Regions from separate parts of the Lysinibacillus sp. NPDC095746 genome, predicted to be linked through region 3. Evidence: predicted binding sites of a transcription regulator. Region 3 holds the regulator's gene; each other region holds the start of a gene.
What was found. The regulator CtsR, encoded in region 3, represses protease genes until heat stress. The targets are predictions, from matches to a motif close to ATGGTCAATAAAGGTCAAACA.

Region 1 (10,710 bases), on a different contig from region 3:
GGTGCGTCATAATGCTACAAACGTTGCGAAATGGCTTGTAGATTACGCAAATATCTATGAACAAGAAGTTAGTGAATCATAAAGCGCTTATTGTATATGATAAGATGAACATATACATAGAACAAAAAGTTGAAAGGAGGGCGTGATATGTCTTTTGCTTCAGAAACGAAAAAAGAGTTAACGCAAATAGAAGCGGACAATCATTGTATGAAAGCAGAAGTATCTGCCCTAATTCGTATGAATGGTTCATTATCCTTTGCTAATAAACAGTTAAGCTTAGACGTACAAACTGAAAACGCTGCAATCGCAAGAAGACTTTATACGATTATGAAGAAGCTGTATCCGTATAATGTAGAGTTACTTGTTAGAAAAAAAATGCGTTTGAAAAAAAATAACGTATACATTTGCCGCGTAAGAGAAGGTGCGCGTGAGCTACTGATTGATTTAGAAATCATCTCAGACGACTTTCAATTTAATCATACTATTTCTCGGAAGCTCATTAAAAAGAGTGGTCAAAAAAGAGCATATTTACGAGGCGCATTTTTAGCGGGTGGCTCTGTCAACAATCCAGAAACATCCGCCTACCATTTAGAAATTTATTCATTATATAAAGAGCACGGCGAGGCCTTAATGGATTTAATGAATGAATTTGAGCTCAATGCAAAAACAATTGAACGAAAAAAAGGCTTCGTAACTTATTTAAAAGAAGCGGAAAAAATTTCAGATTTCCTTAACATTGTTGGAGCGCATCAAGCAATGATGAAATTCGAAGACGTCCGCATATTGCGAGACATGAGAAATAGTGTCAATCGCATAGTTAACTGTGAAACAGCGAACTTGAATAAAACAATAGGCGCCGCATTACGTCAAGTAGAAAATATCCGATTTATTGAAAATGCAATAGGTCTAGATCAATTGCCAGAAAAACTACGTGAAATTGCACGATTACGCGTAGAATACCAAGATGTCACACTAAAAGAACTTGGTGAAATGGTATCAAGTGGAACGGTTAGTAAATCCGGTGTCAATCATCGATTACGGAAAATAGATGAAATAGCCGATGCATTAAGAAGCGGAGAAAAAATTGGTGGTTAAATTTTCATACTTTTCAGGTATGAATGTGAAAAGCGTAATCGCATATTGTTCTTTTGCTAGTAAGTAAGGTAAGATAAAAATAATAGATGAACGGTAGTAAAGGGGAGTTTTAAGAATGACCGAGAGAAGAGTCCATGTAAAATTAAAATTAGGACTACAAGCTAGACAAGCAGCACTATTTGTACAAGAAGCAAATCGTTTTAACGCAGATATCTTTCTGGAAAAAGACGAGAAAAAAGTAAATGCTAAATCCATTATGGGTGTTATGAGCTTAGCCATTGCAAAAGGAACAGAGGTTGTACTTAGTGGCGATGGCAACGATGCTGAGCAAGCGGTTACAGCATTAGCAGCACTAATCGAAAAAGAAGATTAAAGAACTATGACGCAAAAACTGTCCAACAGTAAAACTTACATGTTGGACAGTTTTTTTGCGCTTTTGCACTGAAAGTAGAGCTAAAGCGATGGGAAATATGGCCGAAGAGACGGATAGAAGAGTCAGAGCGACGGAAAGAAAAGGCTGAAGCGACGGAAAGAAAGGTCAAAGCGATGGAAGAACGATCAGAGCAACGGAAAGAAGAGCCGAGCGACGGAAAGAAGAGCCGAGCGACGGAAAGAAGAGTCAGAGCGACGGAAAGAAGAGTCAGAGCGACGGAAAGAAAGGCTGAAGCGACGGAAGAACGATCAGAGCAACGGAAAGAAGAGCCGAGCGACGGAAAGAAGAGTCAGAGCGACGGAAAGAAGAGTCAGAATAATGGATAGAACCGTCAAAATGAAAGATAGAGTAACCAAAGTCGTGGATAGAACCATTAAAATCGTGGATAGAGCATAAAGTCGTGGATAGAACCATTAAAATCGTGGATAGAGCCATAAAAATCGTGGATAGAACCGTTAAAATCGTGGATAGAGCCATTAAAGTCGTGGATAGAACCATTAAAGTCGTGGATAGAACCATTAAAATTGTGGATAGCCCAATCAAAGTGAAGGATAGTCCCATCAAACCAATACAGTTAGTGTCGAACAAAAAAAGACATCCCAGAAATAATCTGGGATGCCTTTAACTTTTTTATTTACGTTCCATAATTTGGTCGATTAGGCCGTATTCTTTTGCACGCTCAGCTGTCATGAAGTTATCGCGGTCTGTATCTCTTGCAATGACTTCAAGTGGTTGACCAGTGCGTTCTGATAAAATTCCATTTAATTTTTCACGTAAGAATAAAATACGTTTTGCAGCGATTTCGATTTCAGTTGCCTGACCTTGTGCACCGCCAAGAGGTTGGTGAATCATTACTTCAGCATTCGGTAATGCGAAACGTTTACCAGGTTCACCAGCAGCAAGTAGGAAAGCACCCATAGATGCTGCCATTCCGATACAAATTGTTTGTACTTGTGGCTTGATAATTTGCATTGTGTCATAAATTGCCATACCAGCAGTGATAGATCCACCTGGTGAGTTAATGTAAAGGAAAATATCTTTGTCTGGATCTTCTGCTTGTAGGAATAGAAGTTGAGCAACAATTGAGTTAGCAACGTTGTCATCAATTGCACTTCCTAATAGGATGATACGATCTTTTAGTAGTCGTGAATAGATGTCATAAGCACGTTCACCACGACTTGTTTGTTCAATAACTGTAGGAATTAAATTCATGTTAAATCCTCCTTAAAAAACTAAATTCGAATACTTTTGCTGAAAACTTCCTTGGTAATTCAGCTGTATCCTTATCATACACATTATAGTCAGGGAAGGTCAAATATTAACCCTGTTAAAGTAAAATAAATTAAATCAATTTTTCCTTGGCGTATTAATAGTGCTGCCTCGCTTTCGCCACAGAAACTATTGGACGCTGCCGCCTCGCTTTGGTCACCAAAACATTGGATGCAATCGCTTCGCTCTCGCCCAGAAACCATTGGATGCTACCGCTTCGCTTTCGCTCCAAAAATATTGGATGCAGTCGCTTTGCTTTTTGCCACAAAAAACTTGGATGCAATCGCTTCGCCCTTGCCAGAAACCATTGGATGCACGCTTCGCCCTCGCCCAAAAACACTTAATGCTGTCGTCTTCGCCCAGAAAACATTTTATGCTACCGCCTCGCTGTTGCTACAAAAAACATTCCCATTACCGCCTCGCTTCCACGCAAATAAGGAAGTACCGCAAACGCTTTGCTCTCATGTAAATAGATAGCGTGTCCAAAATTAAAAGGGTATCAGCATAATTCACAAATCTGTGATATCCGTCTGTAGTTTATCTATTTTTCGTAGGTATTTTGATACTTATTGAATCAAGATAAAAAAAGTTAAAATGTTTTGCATTCTATAGTTGAAATATGGGCAATAGGTTTGTATAATTGATAAGGTCACATAAGTTAAAGTACAGTACACTATTTTGCAGGTATGCTTCACATGAGGGTTATCTACATCATGCTTTTCTAAAGCCTAGGGTGAGTACTTTTTTTTTGTTTAATTGCCCTCGTGGTGTAATGGATAACACGTAAGATTCCGGTTCTTGCACTGGGGGTTCGATTCCCTCCGAGGGCGCCATTTTACTGATTATTTGATTTACTTTAATAACTCAATTCTCCTAATAAGTAGTTTAGCAGCCTGCTTAGTGGGGAAAAGAGAAGGGAATATAATGGAAATATTGCTTAATAGGCATTATTCCCGTATATGTTCCTTTCAAACCTTCAAAAAAGCAACAACTCCAAATTATTTTTAGTGAACATACTGTACGTGAAGACTAGTTATACTAGTCGAAAAAAAAGAATCCTATCTGAGGGGATTCTTTTTTTTTTACAAATAGTCTAAAAATAGCACCAGGATGAATGGCTAAACATTCACTCCAGGTGCTATTTTTAGTTATTCGATGGGTGATCGACTTGGCGAATCCATGAACGAAAGCATTTTTTATAAAAAATTAAACAAGAGCAGCCCCTGGGTGATAGTGACCACAGATGGGCTGCTCTTTTTTTTAAAAATTAATGAAGGGGATTTGTTGTAGTGCTGTATGCATTAAGCATCGTTTGCATATCTTGTTGAGAAAATTGAGGTACTTGATAGTAGCCATGCATATTTTGGTATATAGATAATTCGTATGCCATTTCAATGCAGTTGGGAATACTATCGGCAATAACGCGACGAACAACAGGGTTTGTAGTTTCTGTTGCTGCTGCAGTCATACCTTTTGCCACACCCTTTTGAGCGCCAAGTAAGAAGCCAGAAATACATTCATCGCTGAGCTCGTTTGCATTTTGCATTGGCTTTTTAGGTTGGCCAGGAGTTAATCCATATTTAAAATTATTTCCTGTCTCCATTTGATAGCGACCTGTAGGAACAGATGGATCATGACCTGTGCTATAAGATTCCACAATAGTGTTATACATACCTAATGTGAAATTGTATTGGCGATCCAAAATACTAAGTAACTCTGTGTCCTTAACATGTGGACGTAAAACAATGGATTGATTCATACAAGCAATGATTGCACCGATTGTTTCATGCAAGTCCATTTGCTCATGTCCACCATGATTTAGGCTTTGTTGTTGATTAAACGATGTTTGGTTTGATGATTCGTTTTGAAACGATTGTGTCAAAAAAAGCGCCTCCTAAATATCATAGTTTGTTACAGTATTAAGTATGGCACGTTAGAGAAATTTCATACGGTATTAATGCATTTGCATATATGTAGAATAGGGATGTTTTTTTGCTACACATTAGAAAAAAGAAAGGCTTATCATGGATGATAGCTAACAGAAAGCGAAGGAGGTTTTAGAATTGAAAAAAATATTTGGACCTGTAGGAATAATCGTTATTATTTTAGTTATATTGGCCTTACTATTTATTCCAAAATACAATAGTCTAGTAACGGCAGAGGAAAGCGTAGATTCGAAATGGGCGCAAGTTGAAAATCAGCTACAACGTCGCTACGATTTGATTCCGAACTTAGTAGAATCTGTAAAAGGTTATGTAACCATGAGAAAGAAGTGATCGCTAGCATTACAGAGGCACGTGCACAAATGGGAAGTGCTCAAAGTCCAAAGGAACAGGCTGTTGCCAATGATGCATTAAACGGAGCACTTAGTCGATTACTAGTAGTCGTAGAAAATTATCCGAATTTAAAGGCAGATGCAAATTTCCGTCAATTAATGGATGAATTAGCTGGGACAGAAAATCGTTTAGCGGTGGCTCGAGAAGATTACAACAATGAAGTGCAGACTTTTAATAAAACGGTTAAACGTTTTCCAGGCAATCTTATTGCAGGGATGTTTGGTTTTGAACAGAAAGAATACTTTAAAGCAGCTGCGGGTGCTGAAAAGGCACCATCTATAGATTTTGGCAGTTCAGGTAAACAATAATGAAACGGTTAATATTCCAACTTGCTATTGTTAGCATCATGTTTATTCTGTCTATAAGAATGGCGGATGCCGCAATGCCGACACCGAAGAAAAATACGTATATTCATGATTTTGCTAATGTTTTATCAACATCCGTAAAGGAAGAACTCAACCACTATTCAGAGCAGCTAGACAAAGGCACAGGTGCTGAAATTATGGTCGTAACAGTAGATACGATTAACGGAGAAGAACCAAAAATGTATGCAACAAAAATGATTCGTTCATGGGGGATTGGCGATGCGCAAAAAAATAATGGTGTTTTAATTTTAGCAACGTTTGGGCAGGGCGATGGCAATAATGATGTCGTCATTGCTGTAGGCCAAGGTCTAGAAGGAGCATTACCTGATGGCAAGTTGGGGCGCATTTTAGATTCAGCGTTTTATCCAAATGCAAGAGCTGGGGACATTAATAAGGCATTTAAAGCAACGTACGCAGAAGTATTTCAAACTGTCGCACACGAATACAATTGGGATGGAAAGATGCCTGAAAATACAGCTGACAATGAAGAAATGCCAACGTGGATGATTATTTTAATCACTATCATCGTACTTGTTATTTATACATTTATTTCTAATGGTAGAGGAGGAGGGCCTCGTTCTGGTAGACGTGGCGGTTTTCCGGGTGGTTTTCCAGGTGGATTCGGAGGTGGCGGCTCTAGGGGCGGTGGATTTGGCGGATTCGGGGGCGGCTCATCTGCTGGTGGAGGAGCAAGTCGGAAATTTTAACTTCAGATGCCTGCCTTATGTAACGTGTAAGTGAACTGGCAGTTACAAGTGTTTTGGTAGCGACAGACTTCCTTTATAGGCGGAAGCTTCCGGTGGCATAACTGTTTATAGTAAAAAAGTGAACTCAATCAGTTCGCTTTTTTTATTGGTTTAAAAGGGAAATATACTTAATTATTATCAATTATTGACAATAGAGATAAAATTGCTATAATTCAATTATATCGACAAACGATATAACATAAACTGATATATGGAGGAATCATTTTGAAGAAGAGATTTTTATCAGCATCATTAGCGGTTATTTTAACATCATCTGCTGTCATTCCTGTATCTATGCAGGAAGTACGCGCTGCCAATGAAACTAGCAGTCAAGTAGAAGTAAAAGAGGAACGTTTATCTGCTAAGGAATTTTTAAATTTAACTGTAACAGCCCTAACATTCCAACATGGATCAGAGACAATGCGTCAGCAAATCATTGATACGTGGGTAAAAGGCGAAGAATTAAAAGATTTAAGTGTCCATATTAAACGTGATGAAGCGGCACGTATTTTAGTAAGAGCGCTAAATAAAGAGGAAAAAGAAGCAACACTTGCTGAGTATCAAGAAAAAGCAAATAAACTTGGCTTATTTAACGGTCTGCCAACTAGTGAAACAATTTCTAAACAAGATGCAGTTAAAATTTTGAATAACGCTAAAAATGTGAAAAATGGTGTTAGCAATAATGAAGGCGTGAAAGAAATTTCTGTTGAAGATTTCATGAAAAATCCAGGAAACATGGGCTATGAACTTTCACCAGATGGCAATTACATTTCTTATGCTTCTGCATGGGAAAATCGATTAAACATTTTCGTGAAAAAAATGAATGACGATAGTGAGCCTGTACGTGTATCTAATTCAACGGATCGTGATATCGGGGGATTATTCTGGAAAGATGATAATTTACTATATGTAAAAGATAAAGGTGGCGATGAAAACCACCACATTTATTCAACAACATTTAATGGTAATGAGGAAAAGGATTTAACACCTTATCCAAATGTAACAGTTGGGATATTAAGTGGCTTACAGGGTGTAAAAGATGAAATCCTTATTATGATGAATAAAGAAGATGCGAAAGTCTTTGATGTGTACAAGCTTAACATAAAGACTGGTAAAACTACACATGTTGCGAAAAACCCAGGTAATATTACGAGCTGGATAGCAGACCGTGATGGAAATGTACGTATGGCAGTTGCTTCAGATGGTGTAGTAGGCACTGTTCTATATCGAGATTCAGAAAAAGATGAATTCAAGCCATTTATTGAAATGGAAGAAGAGGATCAAGTAACACCACTTGGTTTCACTAAAGACAATAAACATATTTTGGCGAAATCTAATAAAGGAAGAGACAAAGTAGAAGTTGTTAAATATGATTTAGAAGGTAATGAAGAAGTAATTATGTCCAACGCAGAAGTGGATGTAATGGGTGTATTATATAGTTCTGATAAAGATAAATTATTATACGGTACATATGTATCAGACAAGACACATTATCAATTCTTTGACGAGGACTTTGAAAAACTATTCCGTAAAATTCAACATAAATTAGGTGTTCAAGAAAGTGAATTAGGCATTAATGATTACAACAAAGAAATGACAAAATTCATTGTTAGTGTTTCTAGTGACACGGTTTACGGAAAATATTATTACTACGATTCAACAACAGATGAAATGACTGAAATGGCAACACTAAGCCCTTGGTTAAAACAAGAGGAGCTTGCAGAAATGCATCCGATTTCATATAAGAGTCGTGACGGCTTAACGATTAACGGTTATTTAACTTTACCGAAAAACAAAGATGCTAAAAATCTACCACTTATCGTCAACCCTCACGGTGGTCCGTGGGCACGTGATATGTGGGGCTTTAATCCTGAGGTGCAATTACTAGCAAATCGTGGTTATGCGGTATTACAAGTCAATTTCCGTACTTCAACTGGCTATGGTAAAGAGTTTTTACAGGCTGGTTATAAACAATGGGGTCTAAAAATCCAAGATGATATTACTGATGGCGTACAATGGGCAATCGATCAAGGTATTGCAGACCCTAAACGCATCGGAATTTACGGTGCATCATTTGGAGGTTATGCAACTTTAGCTGGGATTACGTATACTCCAGATTTATATGCTGCAGCAGTGGACTATGTAGGTGTATCCAACATCTTTACATTTTTAAATACAGTCCCTCCGTATTGGGACACATTGCGTAACCAACTTTATAAGCGCGTGGGCAATCCGGAAGAAGATAAAGAGCTATTAACGGCTGTTTCACCTGTCTTCCATGTGGATAAAATTAAAACACCGTTATTTGTAGCTCAAGGTGCGAATGATCCGCGTGTAAATAAGGCTGAATCTGATCAAGTCGTTGAAGCATTACGTGCAAGAGGCGTTGATGTGGAATACATGGTGAAGGATAATGAAGGCCATGGTTTCCAAAATGAAGAAAATCGCATTGAATTTTATAATGCCATGCTAAAATTCTTAGATAGCCATTTAAAAAAATAATAAATGAAAAAAGACTGTGCAGGAACTAAGTTTTCTGCGCAGTCTTTTACCATTATGACCAATAATTGACAAAAGTTCTGAAGTTGGTATAATTTCATTGTATTGACAAAATGCATAATGCGTACTGATATAAGGAGGAATCATTTTGAAAAAAAGGTTTTTATCAGCATCATTAGCGGTTATTTTAACATCATCTGCGGTTATTCCTGTATCTATGCAGGAAGTACGCGCTGCCAATGAAACTAGCAGTCAAGTAGAAGTAAAAGAGGAACGTCTATCTGCTAAGGAATTTTTAGATTTAACTGTAACAGCTCTAACATTCCAACATGGATCAGAGACAATGCGTCAGCAAATCATTGATACGTGGGTAAAAGGCGAAGAATTAAAAGATTTAAGTGTCCATATTAAACGTGATGAAGCGGCACGTATTTTAGTAAGAGCGCTAAATAAAGAGGAAAAAGAAGCAACACTTGCTGAGTATCAAGAAAAAGCAAATAAACTTGGCTTATTTAACGGTCTGCCAACTAGTGAAACAATTTCTAAACAAGATGCAGTTAAAATTTTAAACAATGCTAAAAATGTGAAAAATGCTGTAAGCAATGAAGGCGTGAAAGAAATTTCCGTAGAAGATTTCATGAAAAACCCAGGAAACGGCGGCTATCATCTTTCACCAGACGGAAATTACATTACTTATAAATCTGCATGGGAAAATCGTTCAAATGTGTTCGTAAAGAAAATGAATGATGATAGTGAGCCAGTACGTGTATCTAGTTCAACGGATCGCGATATTGGTGGATCCTTCTGGAAAGATGATAATTTACTATATGTAAAGGATAAAGGTGGCGATGAAAACTTCCACATTTATTCCACAACATTTAATGGTAATGAGGAAAAAGATTTAACGCCATATCCGAATGTAACAGTTGCGTTATTAAGTGATTTACAGGGCGTTAAAGACGAAATCCTTATTACGATGAATAAAGAAGATGCAAAAGTTTTTGATGTGTACAAGCTGAATGTGAAGACTGGAGAAACTAAACATGTTGCAAAAAACCCAGGTAATATTTCAAGTTGGTTAGCCGATCATGATGGAAATGTACGTCTGGCAGTTACTTCAGATGGTGTAGAAGGAACCATTCTTTACCGTGATTCAGAGAAAGATGAATTCAAACCGTTTATTGAAATGAAAGCAGGAGATGAAGTAATGCCACTTGCCTTCTCTAAAGACAATAAACATATTTTCGCGACTTCTAATAAAGGAAGAGATAAAGTAGAAGTGGTGAAATATGATTTAGAAGGTAAAGAAGAAGTAATTATGTCCAACTCAGAAGTGGATGTACTAGGTGTATTATACAGTCCTGAGAAAGATAAAATATTATATGGTGGCTATATAACAGATAAAGCACACTATCAATTCTTTGATGAAGACTTTGAAAAACTATTCCGTAAAATTCAAAACAAATTAGGTGTTCAAGAAAGTGAATTAAGCATTAATGATTACAACAAAGAAATGACAAAATTCATTGTTAACGTTTCTAGTGACACTGTTTACGGAAAATATTATTACTACGATTCAACAACTGATGAAATAAAAGAATTAGCAACGTTAGGCTCTTGGTTAAACCCAGAGGAGCTTGCAGAAATGCATCCAATTTCGTATAAGAGTCGTGATGGCTTAACGATTAACGGTTATTTAACTTTACCGAAAAACAAAGAGGCTAAAAATCTGCCACTTATCGTCAATCCACACGGTGGACCATGGGCACGTGATATGTGGGGCTTTAATCCTGAGACGCAATTACTAGCAAATCGTGGTTATGCGGTACTACAAATGAATTTCCGTTCTTCAGCTGGATACGGTAAAAAATTCCTTGAGGCTGGTAATAAGCAATGGGGTCTAAAAATTCAAGATGATATTACAGATGGCGTACAATGGGCAATCGACCAAGGCATTGCAGACCCTA
Region 2 (10,710 bases), on a different contig from region 3:
GAATAATCGTGGAATTTACATCATTCGCTTGAATTAGTAAACTTGTTGGGTCATCAAGTAAATGAGTATAGAGATCCCCAAGAGTAATTTTTGGATTCCCCATATTAAAAATATTTAATATCCGTTCATCTTCTGTATGCACATAAATATCGTCCTTAATCTCAGCAATGATATTTTCGTATTCATAGCTCTTAATGGAATCGACGACATCATGCACTACGCCTAAATCAATAGGAGTATGCATAGTTTGCCAAGCAGCATTTTTTGGGTGGTGGACGTAAGCACCATTAAAATTCACGATGGGCGTTGTAAGGCCAAGCTCGTGATAGTAAATATCACTCGCACGATAAGGACGACCTGTAGCAATCATCACTTGATGGCCTTGTTCTTTTGCCTGCAATAATGTTTTTTTAGTTTTTGCTGAAATTTGTTGTTGGTCCGTTAATAACGTACCATCTAAGTCCAAAACGATTAAATGCGGTTTCATAGCTTATTGCCCCTTTCCTATAATTTGAATAGTATCTCTTTGTCATCCATTCGTCAAAATTTTGTCACAGTGAGAAAAGTTTGCTAACATAAAGATGAGACAAAAATTGGGAGTGACAAAGATGATTGTTGAAAAAGAATTGTGGGGAAATATTCCTTTATTACATATACATACGGAAAGTATGAATGAAGAAACCCCGGTAGTGATTTTTTTACATGGCTTTATGAGTGCAAAAGAACATAACTTACATTATGCATACCAATTAGTAGGCAGGGGGGTGCGTGTCCTATTACCAGATGCAAAATTACATGGCGACCGTAGTGAAGGTCTATCTGAGATGAAAATGAGCTTACATTTTTGGGATATTGTTTTAAATTCTATTCATGAAGTTGAACAATTATATAATGAATTAAAGAATAAAAAATTATTACTGAATGATAAAATTGGCGTTGCTGGTACCTCGATGGGTGGAATTGTAACATCAGGCTGTTTAAAGCGTTATGACTGGATTAATACAGCAGCAGTATGTATGGGTGCGCCAGGGTTTCTTAAATTAGCGGAGTATCAATTACAGCAATTCGCTAAAAGCGGTGTAAATTTGCCAATGTCCGAAGAAGAAATACAACAAACGAATGAGCTTCTTGCTAAATATGATGTCAGTCTAACACCAGAAAAATTCGCAGGAAGACCTGTGTTATTTTGGCATGGGGAATTAGATAAAACCGTTCCTTTTAATGAAACGTATAATTTTTATTTATCTTTACGTAAATACTATGAACAAAATCCAGAAGACTTAAAATTCTTAGCAAATAAAAGAGCGGGCCATGCTGTGTCACGAGACGGTATGTTAGCAGCAACTGAATGGCTTGCGCAGCATTTGGCATAATAAGATGCATCTGCTATGATTAAGTTAACACTGTGACGGAAGGAGAAATACAGATGGATCAAGATATGAAAGAAAGCATGTTAGGTGCATTAGAAAATGTAATTGACCCTGAGCTTGGTATTGATATCGTCAACTTAGGTTTAGTATATGATGTAGAGTTAGATGAAGAAGGTGTAGCAACTGTTACAATGACATTAACTTCTATGGGTTGTCCGCTAGGACCTGTTATTGTTGATCAAGTGAATACAGCTTTAGGTGAGCTTCCAGAGGTAAAAAGTACAAATGTCAACATTGTATGGAATCCACCTTGGTCAAAAGATAAAATGTCACGCTATGCAAAAATGGCATTAGGTGTACGCTAAGTCCACATAAAGCAGATAAAAAATCTCCGCTTGCAACAGTAAGCGGGGATTTTTGCATCAAAAAACTATTGTGCCAATCAAATTAAGGTGTCGTATAAAAATAGGGCTCTTCGGTAAAACGAGGGGTTGATTTCCGTTCCGGCTGGGGGCGTCCGATGAGCCGCTTCACTCGCTTTGTGATCTGATCCCCTTGGAGTCGCCCAGTCTGCACTCCAATCAACTGAATCACATGATGTACGTTTTAACAAAATAACACCCAACTTTTTAGTTTTATCGGAACACTTTTAGGAATTATCGCCCAACTTTTAAATTTTATCGATAAACTTTCACGTTTTATCACCCAACTTTTCATTTTTATCGACATCTACCTTCCAAAGAGCAAATACACAACTTTAACAAAAAGGTTTCGTCTGCCGAAAACGTGTCAGCGGCAACAATATACAATTACATCACTGCTATAAATTGTTCAATTATGATGCGTTTGTCATAGTGTCCAATTTTGAAATATATAAAATTTATAAAAGTTCTACGCTATCGTTGATTGGAGTGGAAGGCTAATCGACGCTCGCCCACAGGAAAGTGAGTAGCCTGGAACGGAAATCCCCCTATAAAAAATCCCCGCTTATAACTCAAAGCGGGGATTTTGTGTGTAGTGATTAATCGATACGACATATTTGTAACGGACAATTCTCACAGGCAATTTCATCCTTTAAAAATTGTAAATCGTGAATGGTAATATAACCTTTTTCGAAGGATATAATATTTCGCTTCTTTAAGTCATTAAGCATGCGATTAATCATTTCTCGACTCGTCGCACATAAATTAGCGATTTCTGTATTTGTTAATGGGAGGTCAATATAAATAGTGTCATTTTCTAAAGGCTTACCATAAGTATTTGAAAGGCGGATGAGTGTTGAAAATAAAGCGCCCTTTTTACCATTTAAAACTAAATCGCGCAAACGACTTTGATGTTTTAAATTTTCTGTTTGCAACCACTTCATATATTCCACCATTAAATTAGGTTGTTCCACTAGTAAAAGTTCCAATGATTCACGGCTTAGTACATATAAACTAGAGGGTTCTAAAACTTTAGCAGTCATGGAATTATACGTAAGTTTACAAAATAATGAGCCTTCTCCAATAATACTATCTGGACCACAAATACGAATGGTTAATTCCTTCCCATTCTCTGTTTCCTGGCTAATCGAGATAGCTCCTGTTTTTATATAATAAATTTCTTGCGCACGTTCGCCCTCTAAAAAAATTTTACTATCCTTATTTACTTTAATAAAAACACCGTGCTTTTGAAAAAGATCATGAAATTTTTCTTGTATATAATCCATTATAACCATATTTCCAACACATCGCTTTCTTTTTGTAAAAGATGTCTAATTATTACAAAAGGATGGTGAACAATTTCGATACTAAATCTAAGAAACATACTTTTATTATAACGTAATTTTCCAGTTATAAGGGAAGAAATTTTAGGGCTAATTCTTTGCGGAGGTTTGTCGTGTGTTGTAAAATAAAGTTAGTCAAAAAAGGTCAAACATTTTTTTGTGAAACAGAATGGCAAACGAGATTCCGCTTAACATTATTGAAAAGGAGTGCTAAATATGCAATTTCAACAAACAGATGACAAAAAACCATTAGAAAAATTTGGACGTAATTTAATAGATGAAGTAAAAAACGGTAAAATGGATCCGGTAATCGGACGTGATGAAGAAATTCGGAATGTCATTCGTATATTAACACGCAAAACGAAAAATAACCCTGTTTTAATAGGTGAGCCGGGGGTTGGTAAAACAGCAATTGTAGAAGGATTAGCCCAACGTATCGTAAAAGGTGATGTGCCTGAGGGGTTAAAGGATTGCATATTGTATGAGTTAGATATGAGTGCTTTGATAGCTGGTGCTAGTTATCGTGGACAATTTGAAGAGCGCTTAAAAGGTGTTTTACAAGAGGTAAAAGACTCCGAGGGGCGCATTATTTTATTTATCGATGAAATTCATACAATTGTTGGTGCAGGTAAAACAGATGGTGCGATGGACGCTGGGAATATGCTGAAGCCAATGCTTGCACGAGGTGAGCTACATTGTATCGGGGCTACAACATTAGATGAATACCGTATGTATATTGAAAAGGATCCTGCTTTAGAGCGTCGTTTTCAACAAGTGCTTGTACGTGAGCCATCTATTGAAGATACCGTTTCTATATTACGAGGCTTGAAAGAGCGCTTTGAGTTACATCATGCAGTACGTATTCATGACCGTGCGATTGTAGCGGCAGCAGAGCTTTCAAATCGTTATATTACAGAGCGTTTCCTGCCAGATAAGGCCATCGATTTAATCGATGAAGCATGTGCGATGATTCGAACAGAAATAGATTCCATGCCACAGGAGTTGGATGCAGTAACGCGCCGTATTATGCAGCTTGAAATTGAGGAGCAAGCGTTACGTAAAGAAAAGGACGAGGCAAGTAAAAAACGTCTAGAGCAACTTAGTGAGGAATTAACAAAGCTGAAAGAATCCTCAGAGGGCATGCGTAAACAATGGGAAACAGAAAAAGAAGCGTTACACGGCATTCAGAAAAAACGTGAAAAACTTGATAAATACCGTCGTGACTTAGATGAAGCAGAAAGTAAATATGATTTAAATAAAGCTGCCGAACTACGACATGGTAAAATTCCTACACTTGAAAAGGAAATTCAAGAGATGGAAAAACAATTAGAGAATGGTACGGAATCACGTATTTTACGTGAAGAGGTAACAGCTGATGAAATCGCATCTATCGTTTCACTCTGGACGGGGATACCGGTGACGAAATTAGTAGAAGGTGAGCGTGAAAAATTATTGCGCTTAAAAGATACATTGCATGAGCGTGTAGTCGGACAAGATAATGCTGTACAGCTTGTTACAGAAGCGGTATGGCGTGCTAGAGCTGGTATTAAAGACCCGCATCGACCAATTGGTAGCTTTTTATTCCTAGGGCCAACAGGTGTTGGTAAAACGGAGCTTGCGAAGGCACTAGCGGCACAGCTGTTTGATTCTGAGGATCATTTTATTCGCATTGATATGAGTGAATATATGGAAAAACATAGTGTGTCACGTCTTGTAGGGGCACCTCCAGGCTATATTGGCTATGAAGAAGGTGGTCAATTAACAGAAGCTGTTCGCCGAAATCCATATTCAGTAGTGTTATTAGATGAAATTGAAAAAGCCCATCCTGATGTTGCAAATATTTTACTGCAAATATTAGATGATGGACGCATTACGGATAGCCAAGGTCGTATGGTCAACTTTACGAACACAGTGATCATTTTAACTTCTAACATTGGCTCAAGCTATTTAATGGAAGCGAAGGAAGACGATGTTGCAGTTGAGGATTTAGTGATGGCTGCACTGCGTCAACATTTTAAACCAGAGCTGTTAAATCGTATGGATGATATTATTATGTTCCATGCATTATCAGATGAACACTTTACTGCGATTGCTTGGAAATATGTCGAACAGCTTGTCAAACGAGTGGCTGAGCAAGACATTACTTTACAAGTAGAACAACATGTAATTGACTGGGTTGTAGAACAAGGAGCAGATGCTCAGTTTGGCGCTAGACCACTAAAACGCTTCGTGCAACGCTATATTGAAACTGCGGTTGCCAAAGAATTGCTTCGAGGTGAAGTATTACCAGGTGAAACATTGCACATTAGAATGCATGATGGCCATTGCATAGTTGAAAAATAACAAAAAAACCTGTTCCGCATTAAGCGAAACAGGTTTTTTCTAGTTGAATTAATGATTGTCTGCAGCTTCTGGAGTTGACTCGTTTGGAATAACTGCTCCGATGATGAAAACAAGAATTGTAAATACAACTGATGTGACAACAGCAGTTTGGAAATCAAAATCAACACCAAGTACAGAGCTTACTACGTAGTTTAACATTGAAACTAGTAGGAATGACCATATGAATGTTACGATATATTGCATTAATTTCACCTCAACCGAACTTTTTTATATCATTATCATATCATAACATAAATCGAAAAAAAAAAAACCTTTTCTGTGAAACATGGCGAATTTGTCACAACGATAATTCTAATTTGTACTTTCATGCAATTTCATTGGTATCGGCGAAATTCGAAGATGTTGTAAATGCTGATGCTAGAGAGAGTCCGTGGTTGTTTGAATGTGGAAAAATAATCGATTGGTTCATGCCTACTTTCGATTTCCAGTTTCACCACGAAGTGTATCTTTTCTTAGATTCTACATTAATGGCAGGTAATAATTATTATCATTGTTTTAATGCGTGGAAAAGTATTAGGAAAAATTAACGTGGTTCATACTCGCTGCCATTTTATTTTATGGTGAGCGTATGGTTATCTTTTATTCAAACTAATGTTGAGTTCTAAGGCATCTCATACCGAATTGGGTCATCTGTATGGGTCATTTTTTGATTTGAAACTTTTTTACATATCATTCGTAGTATAACTAGACAATTCGAATTGATAGAACTGAAAAAAGGGAGAAATAAAATTTTGAACCATTGAATGAAACAATTACTTTTTGTGATTTACTTTATTACCATTGCGGATGCGTATTACTCAACGTTGTTTATTGAACCGAAAGCACCACCGCAACATCAGACCATTAAAGCGTCAGCCATTACGTTCATACAACTACGGTAGCAAACCTAACAAAAAGAAATGTACAACACGTCGTTTGAAATCTTCCGTAGTGCAACACACCAAGCAATGTCTTCAGAGCATAAAATGTTCCAAAGAGAAGATGATCCTTAACGACCTATTAGAGCATAGATTGGACATACGCAGATTCATGCGAGAGCCACCTTTCATCTTTTTACGCTATCGACTTTTACGTTGTTGATAATTTATCTATTAACAAGGCTAAAGCTGCAGATTTATTGCAGCTTTTTTTTGCATTAACCGCCATTTTTAATTTTTTTCAGCAGCTTCACTTATTCCCAAAAGTAATGCTTTTTCTTGCATGATTTCCGGTGCGGATGGGTGATTCTCTAGAACATATCGGGTGCCCCAAGTCGGAACGGAAATGACCCCCACGTTAGTAATAAGGGACGTTAAATTTAATTCATCTTGCACCAATACTTCATTATGAGTTATAATTATGACCAGTTACTAATAATTGATAGTAAGAAAGCAGAGGGGTTGCTAAATGAACGCTGGTATTATAGGAATTGGCAAATACGTTCCGGAGAAGGTCGTTACAAATTTTGATTTAGAAAAAATGATGGACACTTCGGATGAATGGATTCGAACTCGTACAGGGATTGAAGAACGCCGTTTTGCTGCAGATGACCAAGAAACTTCAGATTTAGCAGTAGCTGCTGCAAAAGAGGCTATTGCAAAAGCAGGTATTACACCAGAGGAAATAGGCTTAATACTTGTAGCAACAGTAACACAAGATCAAAATTTTCCAAGTGTAGCATGTATGGTTCAGAAGCAAATTGGAGCAGTTAATGCGGCTGCGATGGACCAAGCGGCTGCTTGTTCAGGATTTATATATAGTTTAGTCACAGCAAAGCAATTTGTAGAATCAAATGCTTATAAATATGTCTTAGTAGTAGGTGTTGAAAAACTATCGAAAGTACTTGATTGGGAAGACCGAAATACCGCTGTGTTATTCGGTGACGGTGCAAGTGCAGCAGTCGTTGGTCCGGTATCAGAAGGTAGAGGTATTTTATCATTTGAACTTGGTGCAGACGGTACAGGTGGAAAGAATTTGTATTTAACACAGCAGGACACAATCGCTATGAATGGCCGTGAAGTATTTAAGTTTGCAGTTCGTCAAATGGGTGAATCTGCAGTAAACGTATTAGAAAAAGCAGGTTTAACAAAAGAAGACGTAGATTTTTTAGTGCCGCATCAGGCGAATATTCGAATTATGGAATCTGCTCGTGAGCGTCTAGAACTACCACCGGAAAAAATGTCGAAAACGATTCATAAATATGGGAATACATCGGCAGCGTCTATTGGTATTTCCTTGGTAGATGAGCTTGAGGCAGGTAAAATTAAAGATGATGATTTATTAGTACTTGTTGGATTTGGCGGTGGCTTAACATGGGGTGCCGTTACAATTAGATGGGGAAAATAAAAAACGAAAAATGCTTGAGGGGAGTAAGACAATGAGTAAACGACGAGTAGTAATTACAGGAATTGGCGCAGTTACACCACTAGGGAATAGCATCGAAGAAACATGGACTAACATTAAAGCAGGGAAATCTGGCATTGGCGAGTTAACACGTTTAAATAAAGATCTTTTCGCAGCGAAAATTGCCGCTGAAGTGAAAGACTTCAATATTGAAAAGTATATTGAACGTAAAGAAGCTCGTAAAATGGATCGCTTTACACAGTATGCCTTAGCAGCATCTATCATGGCGATGGAAGATGCACAATTAACAATCGATGAAGAACTAGCACCACGGGCAGGTGTCTGGATTGGCTCAGGAATCGGTGGTATGGAAACATACGAACAGCAATTTTTAACATTCCAAGAGCGCGGAGCAAGACGTGTAAGTCCATTTTTTATTCCAATGATGATTCCAGATATGGCTTCAGGTCAAGTGTCGATACATTTGGGGGCAAAGGGCATTAATTCTTGTTCAGTAACTGCTTGTGCTTCAGGTACAAACTCCATTGGGGATGCTTTTAAAGTAATTGAGCGTGGCGATGCAGATGTTATGATTTCTGGTGGTGCAGAGTCGCCAATCGTGACGATGGCAGTAGCAGGCTTCTGCGCAAATACTGCATTATCTTTAAATACAGATCCAGAAACAGCTTGCCGTCCATTCGATAAGAATCGCGATGGTTTCATCATCGGTGAAGGTGCGGGTATTGTTATTTTGGAAGAGTATGAGCACGCAAAAGCACGCGGTGCAAAAATCTACGCAGAAGTTCTTGGCTATGGTGCTACAGGAGATGCACATCATATTACCGCTCCAGCTCCAGAAGGAGAAGGTGCTTCTCGTGCAATGATGCAAGCTTTAACTGATGGCGGCGTAGAAGCTTCACAAGTAGACTATATTAACGCACATGGAACAAGTACACCATATAACGATTTATTTGAAACACAGGCAGTAAAAACAGTCTTTGGTGAACATGCCTATAATCTTGCAATGAGTTCTACAAAATCAATGACAGGTCACTTATTAGGTGCAGCTGGTGGTGTTGAAGCTATTTTCACAGCGCTCGCACTTAAAGAAGGCATTTTACCACCGACAATTAATTTAACAGAGCCAGATCCAGATTGTGATTTAGATTATGTACCGAATGAAGCTCGAAAAGCAGAGATTAAATATGCTATGAGTAACTCACTTGGATTTGGCGGGCATAACGCTAGTCTATTATTCAAAAAAATTGAGGAATAATAAAATTAGTGGGGATTTCATCATCCCTACTTTTTTTTATTAAAAATTATGAAAAGTGGTTGATTGGAGCGGAGACTAGGCGATTCCTTGGGGCTCATCGGACGCCTCCAGGAAGCTTTGCTTTGTAGCGAAAGCAAAAGCGTCAGCTCAAAGCCCTAGCCGGAACGGAAATCAACCACTCGTTTTGCAGAAGAACTTACGTCAACATAAAAAACGTCAGCCTAATTTACATGGCTGACGTCTTTTTTTATAGTTTTGTGAATAGATGATAATTAAGAAGAAATAGAAAGGATGCCCTTATCTTGTTCCGACTCTTTTTATTTTTAATGAGCTATGGCTTATTGATTCTCTCAGTAGGGAATCTCATTTTGTATTTGAATTATCGGACGCTCGGCTATTCCTGGCTAGTAGTTTTTAAGTTCATGGCACAAACATCAGCATTTTATATGGCCATTGGATCAGCCGTTGTGTTATGCGCTGTTGTGCTTGATCTTGGTTATGATAAAACTATAAATGAAAAAGATAAGATGTAACTCTTAAGTTACTCTCTTTTTGGCCAAGCTCTTACAATCATCTTTATAATAAAGTCTTCTTGTTAGCGACGTGTACGACCAAGGCCCATAGCTTCTTCCATGCGTTTTAATGTAGCACTTGCAATTGCATTTGCCTTTTCAGCACCTGCATCTAAAATAATATCTAATTCTGAGGATTCTACCAAATTATAGAACTTCTCTTGAATTGGCGTTAGGTGATCAATAACCGTTGCTGCCACACCTTGTTTGAAACCACCATAGCCAACGCCTTCGTATTTTTTTACAAGATCGTCAATAGATACGCCTGAAATCGCAGATTCGATTGTTAGTAAATTAGAAACACCAGGTTTATTTTCTACATCAAATGCCACAAAACCATCAGAGTCAGTAACAGCCGACTTAATTTTTTTCTCAATATCTTTCGCTGAATCTAAAAGCTTAATTGTCGCTTTTGTATTTGGATCAGATTTACTCATTTTTTTAGTTGGTTCTTGTAGTGATTTGATACGAGCCCCTGCTTTTGGTAATTGAATTTCAGGAATCGTTAATACGTCACCAAAACGTTTGTTAAAGCGCTCTGCTAGATCACGAGTAAGCTCTATATGCTGCTTTTGATCATCACCGACAGGGACAATGTTTGTATTGTACAAAAGGATGTCTGCTGCCATTAATGGCGGATATGTTAGTAGAGCGGCAGATACGCTTTCCTTACCGTGAGATTTATCCTTGAACTGTGTCATACGTTCAAGCTCTCCAATCGATGCGACACATTGTAGCATCCAGCCTGCCTGTGCATGTGCTGGCACTTCTGATTGAATAAATAATGTAGATTTTTTAGGATCGATGCCAGTAGCGATATACGTAGCTGCTAGGTTGCGAATATTTTGACGCAATTCCTTTGGATCTTGTGCCACTGTTATTGCATGCTGATCGACGATACAATAAACAGCATCACCTTCATCTTGTAATGCAGGGAATTGCTTAAACGCACCTAAATAATTCCCTAGAGTTACAATACCTGTTGGCTGTACGCCTGAAAAA
Region 3 (10,710 bases):
CCTATATAGCTACGTCCCCCTTCAACAACGATCATTGTGCCGTCATCTAAATAGGCAACCCCTTGATTATGCTCTTTACCATCTTTAATGACCATCACTTGCATATCCTCACCTGGAATAACGACAGGCTTTACTGCATTTGCTAAATCATTGATGTTCAGCACTTTAACGTGGTGGAGCTCACAAACTTTGTTTAGGTTAAAGTCGTTCGTAACAATTTGTGTATCGTGCCCCATTTTCTTTGCAAGGCGTACTAGTTTTAAATCAACCTCTTGAACATCCTCAAAGTCCTCTTCAGTAATCTGTACCTTCGTCATACGTTCATCTTGTAATTTCTTCAAAATATCTAAGCCACGACGACCTCTTGTACGCTTTAATGTATCCGAAGAATCAGCAATATGCTGGAGCTCAGTAAGGACAAATTGGGGTACAACTAGCGTACCTTCTATAAAGCCTGTCTCAGAAATATCTGCAATACGACCATCAATAATAACACTAGTATCTAACAGTTTATAGCTACCTCGTACTTCTTGAGGCTCTGCACCTTCCGTTAACTTTTTCTTCGTATTATTACCACGTAACGTAAATAGCTGGATTAATTCATCTCGCTTTTTAAAGCCTACACGGAACCCTAAATAGCCCAGCACAAATGACAATATAATTGGTAAAACCTTTGTAAATTTCGGTAAATCAATACTATCAATTGCAAATCCTAAGAAATAAGCAACGATTAGCCCGATAATAAGTCCCAGTGTACCAAATAATAAATCTCCAACAGGTACTTTAAATAGCACGTCTTCCATCCAACTAATTAGCCTTACGAAATAATCTGAAAAGGCAAATGATAGTGTAAACAGTAAAAGCGCTCCTAAAGCTACTGATACGTAGGGATTATCAAGCCAAGGATTAGATGATAAATGAAGCAATTCGTATAATGGCGGTAAGAAAACAAGGCCTAATGCTCCTCCAATCAGTAAAAAAGCAATTTGAACAAATTTTTTCATAACTGTCACCTCCCATTTTTACTATTTAATTATACATAGTTTACTGTAGAAAATCTTTTATGAACCCATCAAAGTATCATTAATATTCTTGTGATCAACCATTTCGATTCTAATGAAAGAGGACAATCAATTATTGAAATCCTTCACATGCTTAAGCATCTGCTGGGCATTAAAGAAGCCTTTTCACAGACGTTATCTTAGACGCCATTACCCCCTTTAGAGTTTCCTACCTTCTATCTATGAATTACAAAAGCTTGCAAATCAATTATGCCTCGGCATAATTGCGTCCGGAATCGGCTTTGTGCATGCACAAAGAACTCCTTGCCGATTTCCGTGACATCCGCCGGAGGCTTTAATTTATTTCAGCGGGTGTTTGTACACCCGCTGAAATAAATTAAAAGTGCATGTCAGAACATTGCCCAACATGCACAAGCTTTTTTATAGCTCTCTAAAGCAAGCATTCAATGCATCCTTTATCGTTTCCACACCAACTATCTCAATACCTTGTGGGAAATCCCATCCACCTATATTCGAAGTCGGTATGAAGGCCCGTTTAAATCCGAGCTTTGCTGCCTCAATCACACGTTGTTCAATACGAGATACACGACGCACCTCCCCTGTCAAACCTACTTCCCCAATAAAGCAGTCCGTTGCTCTGACAGCTTGATCCTTAAAACTTGAAACGATGCTTGTCAACACCGCTAAATCAATTGCAGGCTCATCCAGTTTCACGCCGCCAGCAACTTTAATATATGCATCCTGAGCCTGTAACATGAGGCCCATTCTCTTTTCAAGAACAGCCATAAGCAGTTGTACACGGTTTTGATCGACACCTGTTGCCATTCGTTTTGGATAATTAAAACTTGTTGGTGTTACAAGTGACTGAATTTCAACTAGAATTGGCCGTGTACCTTCCATTGAGGCTACGATTGTTGACCCTGCCGCTCCCTGAGAACGCTCCTGTAAGAACAACTCAGACGGGTTTAACACTTCCTTTAAGCCCCCCTGAAGCATTTCAAAGATAGCAATTTCATTCGTAGAGCCAAAACGGTTTTTTTGGCTGCGTAAAATACGGTGATTATGATGTCGTTCTCCTTCAAAATACAATACCGTATCAACCATATGCTCCAATATACGTGGCCCTGCAATTTGGCCCTCTTTTGTTACATGTCCAACTAGGAAAATTGCAATTCCCTTTGTTTTTGCAATTCGCATAAGTTCTGCTGTACATTCACGCACTTGTGATACACTACCAGGTGCACTCGTTACCTCTGGATGAAAAACAGTTTGAATCGAATCGACAATAACAAACTTTGGCTGCACATCGTCAATAGTCTGATTTAAAAACTCTAAATTCGTCTCAGAATAGATATACAGCTCCTGTGACATCACCCCTAAACGTTCTGCACGTAGCTTTGTTTGACGGATGGATTCCTCACCAGAAATATAAAGCACGCGATGCCCTTTATTCGAAAGCAACGCAGATACTTGTAATAACAATGTCGACTTCCCAATCCCAGGATCTCCCCCAATTAATACAAGAGAACCTGGCACGATACCTCCACCTAACACTCGGTTAAGCTCACCCATTTCTGTTGCAACTCGTGATTCCTCAGCTGCTTCAATCTGCATAATAGGGAGAGCCTTTTGAGTAACCGTAGCAGAATGTTGGAATGCCCCTCGTGGCCCTTTCGCGACCACCTCCACCTCTTCAACCATCTTATTCCATTCCCCACACCCTGGACATCTTCCCATCCATTTTGCGGATTCATAGCCGCAGCTTGAGCATACAAATTTTGTTTTTTTCTTCGCCAAAATGCATCCACCTCGAATATTTGTTCTTATATTTATTGTACATCAATTTAAGCCTTGGCGTAATTGCGTCCAGATTTTTAATTGTGCCCGCATAATTTATTCCTTTTAAAATCCGTCTGACAAGGGGCTTTGGGCCAATGTGATGGTGGTCACACAGTCGTTACCACAGAACGTGGCGCTCTTAGACTAAGTTCCTCTATTTCAGTAGGTGTTTAGAACCCTCTAAAAAGGAACCACCTTCAAAAATTCTAAATGACGATAAAAAAGAACAGCTTGGCACTATGCCTTGCTGTTCTTTTCAAATAAACATTTAATGGGTAGACGGGGGATGATGCCCCCCCACTGTTGAAGATTATTTAGAAGTAGAAACTTCCTCTTTTTTCTTCACAACAAACTCTTCATTCACGTAATCAATAATAACTTGATTACCCTTCTCTACATTGCCTTTCAGCAGTTCTTCCGATAAACGGTCTTCTACTTGTTTTTGCAACGAACGACGTAGTGGGCGAGCACCGTATTGAGGATCGTAGCCTTCCTCTGCAATTTTCTCGAGTGCCGAATCCGTTAACTCTAACGAAATGTCTTGCTCCTTCAGACGTTTTGTTAAAGCATTCGCCATCATTGCGACGATTTCTTTTAAATGTTCTTTTTCTAGTGAGTGGAAGACAATCATTTCGTCGATACGGTTTAAGAACTCTGGACGGAATGCTTTTTTCAATTCCTCGAGCATTGTGCCCTTCATATCTTTATACTTCGTATCAGTACCACCTACATTAAAGCCAAGGTTTTTCTGATATTTTAAAGCATCTGCACCGACGTTTGAAGTCATAATAACAACGGTATTGCGGAAATCGACCACTCGACCTTTAGAATCTGTTAAACGGCCATCTTCAAGTACTTGAAGTAAGATATTGAAAACATCTGGATGTGCCTTCTCAATTTCATCTAGTAATACTACTGAATACGGTTTACGACGAACCTTTTCTGTTAGTTGACCGCCATCATCAAAACCTACATAGCCTGGAGGTGAACCAACTAAACGTGAAGTCGAATGTTTTTCCATGTACTCAGACATATCCACGCGAATCATTGCGTCCTCATCGCCAAACATAACCTCAGCTAGTGCTCTGGCAAGCTCTGTTTTACCAACCCCTGTAGGGCCTAAGAAAATAAATGAGCCAATTGGTCGTTTCGGATCTTTCAAACCAGCTCTTGCGCGACGTATTGCGCGAGAAATTGCCTCTACCGCTTCTCCTTGACCTACAACCCGTTTGTGCAACTCTTCTTCAAGTTGTAATAACTTAGACGATTCTTCTGACGCAATTTTCGAAACTGGAATTCCAGTCCACATAGATACTACCGCTGCTACATCATCCACTGTCACTTTTGACTCGGCTTTACCCTGTTCTTCCTTCCAGTTTTTTCTTGTAGTTTCGATTTCATCTTTTAGCTTTTGCTCTGTATCTCTTAATGATGCTGCCTTTTCAAATTCTTGACCTGAGACAGCTGCATTCTTTTCAGAGCGCACATTTTCAAGCTTATCTTCAAGTGCCTTTAAGTTTGGTGGCACTGCGAATGAACGTAAGCGGACTTTAGAACCGGCTTCATCGATTAAGTCAATCGCCTTATCTGGTAAGAAACGATCAGAAATATATCGATCACTCATTTTCGCTGCCGCTTCAATTGCTTCATCAGTGATTTTCACACGGTGATGCGCTTCATAACGATCGCGTAAGCCTTGAATAATTTGAATCGCTTCTTCTACAGTTGGTTCATCAACTTGAATTGGTTGGAAACGACGCTCTAATGCCGCATCCTTCTCAATATATTTGCGATACTCATCTAGTGTCGTTGCACCAATACATTGAAGCTCGCCACGTGCTAAAGATGGTTTTAAAATATTTGACGCATCTATGGCACCCTCTGCACCACCCGCACCGATCAATGTGTGCAATTCATCGATGAATAAAATAACATTTCCTGCTTGGCGAATTTCATCCATTACCTTTTTCAAACGGTCCTCAAATTCACCACGATATTTTGTTCCAGCAACAACTGTCCCCATATCAAGTGTCATAACACGTTTATCACGAAGAATTTCTGGGACTTCATTATTAATAATTTGCTGTGCCAAGCCTTCAGCAATAGCTGTTTTACCAACACCTGGCTCCCCGATTAATACAGGGTTATTTTTTGTACGACGTGACAGAACCTCAATAACACGTGTAATTTCCTTGCTTCGACCAATGACTGGATCTAAAGTGCCTTCACGAGCAATTTGCGTTAAATCACGCGCAAGGCTATCTAATGTTGGTGTATTGGCAGCCTGTGCAGCTTGTTGACCAGATTGAGCATTATCGTTATTACCTAATAACAATAGCACTTGCTGACGAGCCTTATTCAATCCGACACCAGCATTATTTAATACACGGGCCGCTATACCTTCACCCTCACGAATAAGCGCTAATAGTAAATGCTCTGTGCCGATATAGGAATGACCTAATTTACGTGATTCATCGACTGATAGTTCTATTACCTTTTTAGCACGAGGTGTGTAGTGGACAATTGGACCAACATCTTCTTTACCTTTCCCTACAAGCTCTTCAATACCTGATTCAATCATTTGGGGACTAATATCAATGGCTTCTAACGCTTTTGCAGCAATACCGCCACCTTCACGGATAAGCCCTAATAGAATATGCTCTGTTCCAATTGATTCGTGTTTCCAACGAATTGCCTCTTCTTGTGCAAGCTGTAATACTTTTTGCGCGCGTTGTGTAAAACGATTAAACATCAAATGAATCCTCTCCTTTTCTCCGAATAATAGGCTTACTCATATTTTCTCGAGATAGTGCCTCACGAAGCATTTCCGCTCGTACGCGATCTCGCTCAGTAGGTGGCAAAACGTCACCTGCGTAATTCTGTAAAAATCCAGGTTGCATACTAACAACACATTCGTTTAATTTAGTCGCTTTAATACCTTCAATTAACCTTAAATCTACTCCTAAACGAACATTGGAAAGACAGGTAGCAGCTTCCTCACTCGTTAAAATTCGAGCATGTGTTAATGTCCCTAAAGCACGGTATACACGATCTTCTAAGGCAAGCTCTGCTTTTTCCATTAACTTACCTCTTGCATGTCGTTCTTTTTGAATTATTTTTTCAGCGACACTTTGGATATCGGCTAAAATATCATCCTCTGTTTTCCCTAGTGTAATCTGATTTGACACTTGGTAAACATTCCCTATATTTTCACTACCCTCCCCATATATTCCTCTTACCGTCATTCCTAATCGTGTCATCGCATTAATGATTTGATTCATCTGACCCGTAAGTGTAAGGGCAGGCAGGTGCATCATGACAGATGCTCGTAAACCAGTACCAATATTTGTTGGACAACTTGTTAAATAACCAAATGTATCTCGAAATGCGTAAGGCAAAGCTTTCTCTAAGGTACGATCAATTTTATTGGCTTGCTCGTATGCCTTTTGAAGTTGAAAACTCGCCGTCATACATTGAATGCGTAAATGGTCTTCTTCGTTCACCATAATGCTAGTTGATTCGTCATCAGATAAGAGCATGGAGCCAACTCGCTCTTTTTTTGCAAGCTGAGGACTAATCAAGTGCTTTTCCACAAGTATTTGACGCTGTAAAGACGTTAAGTCTTTAATAGCAAAATATGAATAATTTTCTCGAAGTTCTGTACTATCCTTGATTGCATGTGTAACTGCGTGTTCCACCTGTAATGCTTCATCCTCTGTAAAGGCTAATGGAAAACGATAACCATCTAAATTTCGAGCAAGGCGAATGCGTGTACTAATGACAATATCTGAATAATCGTCCTCTACACTCATCCATATCGGTGTAGCACGCTCTAAAAATGACTCAATCATCACGACACATCACCACCTTTAAATTGTAGCTGCTTCTCAAGTTCCTTCGCTTCATCACGAAGCTTTGCGGCCTCTTCAAATTGTTCTTCATCTACAGCAATCTTCATACGTTTACGAATATCTTCAATTTGCTTTTTGATGACATAGACATTGTTTTGGGCACCGGGCATTTTTCCTATATGTTGAGGACCAGCCTGTATACGGTTAAAGAGCTTCGGTAAGTGTTCACCAAAGGTATCATAGCAGCTAGGGCATCCAAACTTACCTTCTTTTAAAAATTGTTTATACGTAAATCCACATTGTGGGCATGTTTGCGGTTGTGGTGGTGCCTGCTGTTTTTCACCCACTTGTTGTTGCTGCCATGTAGGGGAGCCAAACCAATTGGATAATAACTGCTGAATAGATATTGGCTCTTGCTTAAATTCAGCATGAAATGGATGGAACTGCGAGGCACAGACGTCACAATAATGATGCTCTACTTTTTGACCATTTTGAATTTGTGTTACGGTAACTGTCGCATTACGCTGCTTACAATGTTCGCATATCATTCCCATCACCTCTTTATTTGTGCTGTTCATATTTAATCGTTGTTAGCATCGCTCGTAAAATTCTTGCTCGAATAATATCCCGTAACGGGAGTTGCAAATCGAGAGTTGAGCGATCAACTGCTGCTAACATTAATTTCGCTTCTCGCTTTGAAATTACCTGCTCATCAATTAGTCGATACACTAAATCTTCTGTCATTGTTTGCGATGCCCCACCTTCTATTTGCGCGAGGACATCATCAATCAGATCAATTTGTGAATTCGCGCGGACACGTAAAATTCGAATGTATCCACCACCACCACGTTTGCTTTCAACAAGATAACCTCGCTCGACAGTAAATCTAGTATTGATTACATAATTTATTTGTGAGGGCACGCATTGAAATTTATCTGCGATTTCACTACGTTTTATTTCAATATGCCCTTCTCCACCTAATTCAAGCACTTGCTTTAAGTAGCCTTCTATGATGTCTGATATATTACGCATTTTAGGAATACACCTCGCTTACTTCACTGACTTTGACTATCTTTGACTTTCTTTGAGTATATTATACAAAACGCTTGAAAATAATTGCAATTATTTCGCACTTAGAAAAAATTAATTATGCCTATGCCAGGAATAATTGCGTCCGGAATCGGCTTTGTGGTTAGGCGAGCAGGATGTTTTTTGCCCGGAAGCGTAGCGTCAGCAGCTTGATGCAGGTCAGTTAACCGTTATCGTATGGAAGCGATGATTTTTAACTTATTTCTGCAGATGTTTGGACAACCGCTGAAATAAGTTTCTTAGTTATAAGATGCCCTTTTCAGCTATAGAAAAAACGCAAGCATATGCAACTAGCATATACTTGCGTCTATAAAAATTATACCCATCGACCAACTATTGGATAACGCCAATGCTCATCAGATAGAGCCTTCACAATACCGATAATTGGTGCAACAAAATACATGATACCAAAAACAATTAAGAACGGTATACCAATGATTAGGAAGCTTAAAATCCCCGAAATTGTCATTAATACCCCCATTACAACTTGGAACAATAAGGCTTGCACGGAAATACTTTTTACCTCTTCATCTGAGCTAATTAAGAAAAATATAATCGGTACTAACCATGGCGCAAAAAACGCACTTGCGTGTATGATTACCTTAGACCATTTAGTTTCCATTTATATCAATCCTTCCATTTAATTTTTTATTTTATGTACTACTATTTACGGATCTATTTCTTAAATAGTTTCAAATATAAATTGGATTTTAAAATTTTTTTGAAAGGCATGTGATAACCGATGGAATTTAATAACAAACTTGCAAACGAATACGAAAAAGGTATTCGTCGCACGCTCCCTAGCTATGATGCAATGCTACGTTTGACACAAACCTTTTACCAATCTGCGTTACATGAAACAGCTGAATTTTTAGTCGTTGGCTCCGGAAGCGGCAATGAGATTTTACAGCTTGCTGAGAAAAGTCCTCATTGGTCATTTGTTGGTATAGATCCGTCAGAAGCGATGCTACAAATCGCTGGTGAACGTTTAAAATCTCTACCTAATAATATTTCTTTATATCAAGGAACTATACTGGATACTCAGTTACCTGCAGTGAAGTTTGATGCAGCAAGCTGTGTATTAGTGCTTCACTTTATACAAGATGATCAAGAGAAGCTTGCAACATTACAAGAAATAGCGAATAATTTAAAGCCTGGTGCTCCCTTTGTCCTCGTCTCAAAATATGGGCAGCAAGGTTCCTTAGAAACTGAGCTACAATTTGATTTATGGCGTGCTTATTGGCTACAGCATACAAAGCTAACACCATCGGAAGTAGCGGAAATGGAGAAATCCATACGTTCTCTTTCATTTATGCGTGAAGAGGACATTTTAGCACTATTACAGCAGGCAGGTTTTACAAAACCATCTAGATTCTTTGCGACTACTTTATTTGGTGGTTGGATATGTTATAAAGAAAGTTTATTGTGAAGATTTATACACCTGTTAAGCTATAATTAACAGAATTGAGGTGAATGCTGTGATACGTACAATAGGCATTACAAAAGACCAAAAGCTTATAAAGGATTTTCCGCTAGAAGATATACACAAAAACGAATTTGAATGGTACTGGGTCGATTTTAATTGTCCGACCGATGAGGAAGAACTACTGTTAGATACATTTTTCCATTTTCACCCACTTGCTATAGAAGATTGTTTAATGCGTTTACAGCGGCCAAAGCTCGATTTTTATGATGATTTCCATTTCTTTGTTATCCAAAGAGTTAACGAAGAATTAACAGCAGAAGAAGTAAACATTTTTGTTTCTAATAAATTTATTGTTACATTTCATAAAAATTCAGCACCGGAGATAGATCGAGTACAAATGATGCTAGAAAAACAGCCAAAGAATTGGGAACGAGGCACAATCTATTTAACATACCAGGTAATCGATAAAATCGTTGATAACTATTTCCCACTTGTCTATAAGATTGAGGATCATTTAAATGCACTAGAAGATGAGCTTACCTATCAAAGTAACCTTAACGCTATGAAAATTGTGTTTGAATTCCGTAGTGATTTGCTTGATCTACGTCGCACCATATTACCAATGCGTGATCTATTATATCGTATCCTTAACTCTTACCGATTTTCACTAAATAAATCAGAACGAGCTTATTTCGGAGATATTTACGATCATCTGCTTAAACTCACCGAAATGATTGAATCCAACCGTGAACTCACTGCGGATATGCGTGATAGCTATATGGCGATGAGCTCTAGTCGCATGAATGGCATCATGATGACCTTAACAATTGTTTCAACAATCTTTATTCCGCTAACATTTATTGCCGGTGTTTATGGCATGAATTTCGAATATATGCCAGAGCTACATGGGAAATTTAGCTACTTTATTGTACTCGGAATTATGATTTTTATCGCTTTATTTATGCTGGCAGTCTTTAAGCTTAAAGGCTGGTTCAAATTATTTAAACCTTAATTCCTTCGGGACCATCGTCATCGATGACGAGAAGAGCCCGCGCAAAGCGTTTACTCGCACAACATACTAAAGGCACCTGAGATTCTCTAAGGTGCCTTTCTACTGTCAGTAAGGACCACGATCATCAATTTTATGTTCGCCTTGCTGTGGAAATAAAAAGTAAGCGAGTACCCCAGATACTATTGTTGCACAGATAGTAATTAATAGTTGATCTAAGTCTGGTACTTCAGCATAGTAGTTTCTTAACATGTAAACCGAGCCAATCGCTACAATTACCATAACCGGAATAACAAATTTGAAACGCTTCTTTTCCATGTAATACCTCCTCAAAACTATTGTTACGTTCAATCTAAACAGTTCGTATTTTACAGGTTTCCTATTTTAAATTCAATTTACCTATTACCTTTTTAATAGTCTATTTCATGACTTTTAATCGACAGTCGTCTATAATGCCTATAAAAAATAAAGAAA

Region 1: the regulator CtsR is predicted to act here: its motif matches at 2,826-2,846, upstream of clpP (ATP-dependent Clp endopeptidase proteolytic subunit ClpP).
Region 2: the regulator CtsR is predicted to act here: its motif matches at 3,267-3,287, upstream of ACIQ7N_RS19790 (ATP-dependent Clp protease ATP-binding subunit).

What each region holds. Positions count from the first base shown of each region.
Region 1 covers NZ_JBIWGL010000005.1:119,131-129,840, forward strand. Annotated here, with positions in the region: gene ACIQ7N_RS05750 (gluconeogenesis factor YvcK family protein) at 1-82, shown strand, start outside; gene whiA (DNA-binding protein WhiA) at 148-1,095, shown strand; gene ACIQ7N_RS05760 (HPr family phosphocarrier protein) at 1,211-1,468, shown strand; gene ACIQ7N_RS05765 (hypothetical protein) at 1,642-1,854, shown strand; gene clpP (ATP-dependent Clp endopeptidase proteolytic subunit ClpP) at 2,159-2,740, opposite strand; tRNA gene ACIQ7N_RS05775 (tRNA-Arg) at 3,556-3,630, shown strand; gene ACIQ7N_RS05780 (spore coat protein) at 4,065-4,679, opposite strand; gene ACIQ7N_RS05785 (LemA family protein) at 4,861-5,073, shown strand; partial or broken gene ACIQ7N_RS05790 (LemA family protein) at 5,035-5,441, shown strand; gene ACIQ7N_RS05795 (TPM domain-containing protein) at 5,441-6,205, shown strand; gene ACIQ7N_RS05800 (S9 family peptidase) at 6,470-8,746, shown strand; gene ACIQ7N_RS05805 (S9 family peptidase) at 8,892-10,710, shown strand, end outside.
Region 2 covers NZ_JBIWGL010000033.1:17,474-28,183, forward strand. Annotated here, with positions in the region: gene ACIQ7N_RS19770 (Cof-type HAD-IIB family hydrolase) at 1-487, opposite strand, end outside; gene ACIQ7N_RS19775 (prolyl oligopeptidase family serine peptidase) at 609-1,373, shown strand; gene ACIQ7N_RS19780 (metal-sulfur cluster assembly factor) at 1,427-1,735, shown strand; gene ACIQ7N_RS19785 (Crp/Fnr family transcriptional regulator) at 2,392-3,078, opposite strand; gene ACIQ7N_RS19790 (ATP-dependent Clp protease ATP-binding subunit) at 3,352-5,478, shown strand; gene ACIQ7N_RS19795 (YjzD family protein) at 5,527-5,721, opposite strand; gene ACIQ7N_RS19800 (beta-ketoacyl-ACP synthase III) at 6,925-7,863, shown strand; gene fabF (beta-ketoacyl-ACP synthase II) at 7,895-9,136, shown strand; gene ACIQ7N_RS19810 (YuzI family membrane protein) at 9,439-9,669, shown strand; gene trpS (tryptophan--tRNA ligase) at 9,732-10,710, opposite strand, start outside.
Region 3 covers NZ_JBIWGL010000007.1:100,202-110,911, reverse strand. Annotated here, with positions in the region: gene ACIQ7N_RS07380 (PIN/TRAM domain-containing protein) at 1-1,004, opposite strand, end outside; gene radA (DNA repair protein RadA) at 1,443-2,819, opposite strand; gene ACIQ7N_RS07370 (ATP-dependent Clp protease ATP-binding subunit) at 3,172-5,616, opposite strand; gene mcsB (protein-arginine kinase McsB) at 5,606-6,715, opposite strand; gene ACIQ7N_RS07360 (UvrB/UvrC motif-containing protein) at 6,712-7,260, opposite strand; gene ACIQ7N_RS07355 (CtsR family transcriptional regulator) at 7,274-7,744, opposite strand; gene ACIQ7N_RS07350 (magnetosome magnetite crystal formation protein family) at 8,118-8,423, opposite strand; gene ACIQ7N_RS07345 (class I SAM-dependent methyltransferase) at 8,544-9,230, shown strand; gene corA (magnesium/cobalt transporter CorA) at 9,280-10,239, shown strand; gene ACIQ7N_RS07335 (hypothetical protein) at 10,345-10,554, opposite strand.